Regions from separate parts of the Jeotgalicoccus sp. FSL K6-3177 genome, predicted to be linked through region 1. Evidence: predicted binding sites of a transcription regulator. Region 1 holds the regulator's gene; the other holds the start of a gene.
The links. The regulator LexA, encoded in region 1, represses DNA repair genes until DNA is damaged. The targets are predictions, from matches to a motif close to CGAACATATGTTCG.
Positions count from the first base shown of each region.

Region 2: MHH58_RS09485 (YolD-like family protein) is a predicted target of LexA. The motif match lies at 1,296-1,309, and genes of this name have one in related genera.

Region 1 covers NZ_JBBOSK010000001.1:1,085,183-1,087,591, forward strand. Annotated here, with positions in the region: gene MHH58_RS05330 (CAP domain-containing protein) at 1-111, shown strand, start outside; gene lexA (transcriptional repressor LexA) at 605-1,222, opposite strand; gene MHH58_RS05340 (hypothetical protein) at 1,365-1,679, shown strand; gene MHH58_RS05345 (DUF896 domain-containing protein) at 1,771-2,016, shown strand; gene tkt (transketolase) at 2,032-2,409, shown strand, end outside.
Region 2 covers NZ_JBBOSK010000001.1:1,869,986-1,872,394, reverse strand. Annotated here, with positions in the region: gene MHH58_RS09490 (bifunctional 5,10-methylenetetrahydrofolate dehydrogenase/5,10-methenyltetrahydrofolate cyclohydrolase) at 1-867, shown strand, start outside; gene MHH58_RS09485 (YolD-like family protein) at 870-1,256, opposite strand; gene MHH58_RS09480 (alpha-amylase) at 1,373-1,657, shown strand; gene MHH58_RS09475 (nuclease-related domain-containing protein) at 1,894-2,409, shown strand, end outside.

The DNA of each region.
Region 1 (2,409 bases):
CCGTCACACCGGGTGAATGTACTGAATGATAACTTTAACCATCTCGGTGTCGGCATCGAGTATAACAGTGACAATATACCGTATTATACGGAAAATTATATACAGAAATAATGAGTGTGGCGTGCACCCGGATTCGATGAATCCGGGTGTTTTTGTTTGTTAACGGGTTGAGAGAATCACAATGGGACGATTTAATTTTTGGTGATGAAAAAAGTGAAGGTGTCGTTAGTTACTCCGTCATGTATACGCATTCCACGATACATAGTCATGACGGCAGCTCATGCATACGCATTCCACGATACGTAGTCATGACGGCAGCTCATGCATACGCATTCCACGATACGTAGTCATGACGACAGCTCATGCATATGCAAATCACGATACATAGTCATGACGGCAGCTCATGTATATGCATTCCACGATACATAGTCATGACACACTCTCATGTATACGAAATTCAAAATACATATACATGACGTACTCTCATGCATACGCAAATCACGATACATATACATGACACACTCTCATGCATACGCAAGCGCCTCCCGCCCAGCACAAAAAAACGCCCCGAACAAAGTCCAGGACGGTCAAAATTAATATTATATTAAACAAATTCTCTGAACAGACCGACAACTTTACCGAGGACGATAACGTTATCGAGGTAGATTGGTTCCATCGAAGTGTTTTCCGGCTGCAGGCGGTAGTAGCCTTTTTCTTTATAGAAGCGTTTAACAGTTGCTTCGTCGTCTTCTGTCATGGCGACGATAATTTCACCGTTGTACGCGATGTTCTGTTTGCGCACGATGACCCGGTCGCCGTCGTGTATACCGGCATCGATCATACTGTCGCCGGCGACATTCAAGAGGAAAATTTCACTGTTATGATTTGCCGTAAAGTGTTCGGGCAGAGGGAAGTACTCTTCGACGTTTTCTACGGCTGTAATAGGCAGACCTGCTGTAACTTTACCGAGCACCGGCACATGAATGACCGGTGAAGCATTGTCATCGGATGCCTGAACGATTTCGATGGCGCGGGGTTTTGTCGGGTCGCGTTTAATATAGCCTTTAGTTTCAAGTTTTGCCAGATGGCCGTGAACCGTTGAACTCGACTGGAGTCCGACGGCATTGCCGATTTCGCGGACACTCGGCGGATAGCCTTTATCATTTACGCTGCGTTTTATATATTGAAAAATATCTTTTTGTCTGTCTGTTAAATCTTTCATAATTTTACCTCCAGCCTTATATTAATTAAATTTTATCATATAGTGTAATCACTTACAAACATTTGTTCGTATTTATATTGACTGCGAACAGGTGTTCTGTTATATTGTTATTACAAACATTTGTTCTTAGGAGTGAATATTAATGACAATGAAAGATTTCAAGACGCTCACAGGATTATTCGCGGTAATGCTAAGCTTCGGGCTTTTATATAGTTTTAATATGGTTGAACCTGATTATGCGGAGAACGTACATTCTCATGAAAATACTGCATTTTCAGAAAATGCAGATGATCAAACAATCGAACAAGAAGCGAACGGTACAGTATCGGCTTCGTCAATTGATGAACCTGAAGAGGCGGAAGATAAAACAGCTGAAGAAAAACGGCCGGCAAACGGTTTTATCAGCAGCGGGACACTGACGGAACGGGTTAATTATGACGTTTCCAGCAGAAATTAAGTAATTAGTGTATATATTATCTATTAAAGTGCGGGACCATTTGGTTTCCGCACCTTTTTTATGGTAAATTATATTGGAAAGGGTGGAGCTCATGTTAGACGATCAAAAATTACAGCGTCTCAACCAGCTGGCAAAGTTAAAGCGTGAAGATAAAATATCTGAAGCGGAACTTAAAGAGCTGACCGGTCTGAGAGAAGAATATTTATCCAACTTTAGAAGTTCTTTTAAGAAACAGATTAAAAACACTAAAGTGATTGATTCGGAAGGTAAAGATGTTACCCCTGACAAAGTTAAGGCATTACGCAACAAAGATAAAAATAATAATGAAGAGAATTAAAGGAGTCGAAAGTAAATGTCATTTGATAAGACTGACTTATTAGCGGTCAATACAATTCGTTCTTTAAGTATTGATGCAATTGAAAAAGCAAATTCAGGCCACCCGGGTCTGCCGATGGGTGCTGCGCCGATGGCGTATGTACTGTGGCAAAAACATTTAAATTTTAACCCGAAAAATGTCGACTGGTTTAACAGAGACCGTTTCGTGCTGAGCGCAGGCCACGGCTCAATGTTAATTTACAGCCTGCTTCATCTTTCAGGCATTCTTGAAATGGATGACTTAAAGGAATTCAGACAGTACGAATCCAAAACACCAGGACACCCTGAGTTTAAACATACGGACGGTGTAGAAATTACTACAGGTCCGCTTGGGCAGGGATTCGCTATGAGTGTC
Region 2 (2,409 bases), 780 kb from region 1:
GTAATTATGGACGGAAAAAAAGTAGCAGCACACTTATCTGAGGAAATTAAACAGGCACTGGAAGTTTCTGAAGAACACGGTATTAAACCTAAAGTTGCATTTGTCAGAATCGGAGACTTATCAGATTCAATTTCCTATGAGAATGCTGCGGTAAAACGTTTTGAGAAACTTGGGATGGAAACAGCCCAGTACCATTTTCCGGAAGATGTTTCGACAAAAGTATTTTTAACTAAATTCAGAGAAATAAATGAAGACTACGCAATTCACGGTATTCTGCTGCTGCAGCCGCTGCCAAAACATATTCCTATGAAACGCGTTGCTGAAATTATGAACTCGTTTAAAGATATCGACGGTATGAAAGCATCAAATCTCGGCAAAGTACTGACAAACGATCCGGATCGCCTGGAACCGTGTACACCAGCAGCAGTTATGAATATGCTCGATTATTATGAAGTTGATTTAAAAGGCAAGAACGTTACAGTTGTTGGTGCAAGCGCAGTGGTCGGAAAACCTTTATCATTATTAATGATGAACAGGGAAGCAACGGTAACAACCTGCAACCTTTACACTGACAATCTTGTTGAAAAATGTAAAAATGCTGATGTGATTGTCAGCGCGGCCGGTGCAATTAACCTGATTGATGAGGAGCACGTTAAAGACGGCGCCATCGTTATCGATGTCGGTATTAACTTTACAGAAGATGGCAAGATGGTCGGAGATGTAAACTATGAAGCTGTAAAAGACAAAGCCTCATTCATTACACCGGTACCGGGGGGAATTGGTGCCATTACAACGACAGTCCTCGCATATCATCTTGTGAAAGCAACAGAACATCAGAAAGAGCCGGTATTATTCTTAGAAAAATAAGATTAGCCCGCGGGTAATATAAATATATCCAATATATCGATAAACGGCACGAAAATGAAGTCTTCAGTATCGTAAATTTGACCAATGAGCATCATGCTCCATTGGTCTATTTTTATAATATGAAGAGAAATACTGAAGCGGCCTCCGTCGTAATAGTAGTCGACTCTTACCGGCAGCCTTTCTTTCACTGCATATTTCAGAATGTGTTCAATCTCATCCAGCCGGTCATCCGACAATACAGGACGTTTGATTTTCGACTGGCTGTCCATCAGTCTGCCGACATTTTCAAACTGTTCGGGCATAGTTGCAAACGGCGCCCACTTAACCATACCGCGCCCCTCGGGTATATCACCTTGTGAATTTTCAGAAGGATAGCTGCGGAACTTCATAACAAATCCCTTCTTTCCTGACTCTTAGTTTTTATTATACGAACATACGTTCGATTTTTCAAGCTGCAGATTTATGGTAAGTTAAAGAGGATATAAAAAGTAAGTGAGGAAATCAGATGAGAAAGAAAATAGTATGGGGGATTATTACAGTAATTGTACTTGCTGTACTGCTGCTCCCGTTAGTAGATAAAACAAGCGGCACAACACGCGTTATTGTCGATCATACGAATAAGGAAATCGTCGCTCCATCGTGTTACGATCAGGCCGATCTGACAAACTGGATAGATGAAATGTCATTCGGCAATGCATTGAACGAACTGGAATATGACATCAGGGATGAATGTTCTAAAAAATATCTGCAGGAAGGCAAAACGAGCGTGCTGATGAGAATATTAGAATAGATTTGTGGGAGACACCGGGACTGGGAAGGTTCCGGTTTTTTTGTTGTCAAAAATGTTTGGGAGACCTCAGTTTAAGGAGAGTTTTTCCGTTAGGATAAAATGTAAAAAGTAGGTATGTTTGTGTAAAAAGTAAACCAGTTTTGCTATTTTTGTGTTTAAGTAACTTTTTTAAAAGAAAAACGGCTTTTTCGCCTATATATAGGGTAGAAGGATCTTTTTTAAAAGGAGGAAATTATATGTATTTAAACAGCAGAAACACACCGCCGGTTCTTTTGCATTATCGGGCATTGAGCAGGAGGATGGTTTTGGGTTCGGAAGATAAGATTAAGATGAAAATGGCTGAACGTGGTTATGAAGGAGAAACTTTATATGATGAAATATTTAATTCAGTCGGACATGAACATGTATACATTTTTAGAGATGTTTATCTGAAAATAGAAAACTCCCTGGCACAGTACGACAGTATTATAGTTAGTGACAGTGGTGCAGTTGTGAATGAAATTAAAAATTATTGCGGTGACTACCGGTATGAGAAGGGACAGTGGTTCAACGGTTCACGTCGATTATCGGATGACGGAATTACGCAGATAACCCGAGCGGTAAATAAACTGTTGAAACTCAGTGAAGGCAGAGGACCGGCATTTGATGTAAGCGGGAAAGTTGTTTTTCCGAATGATGACTTCAGAATGACAACGGATGACGATAAGGTATGGGGGAAAATTGTGGTGCGTTCCAACTTGAAAAAATATTTC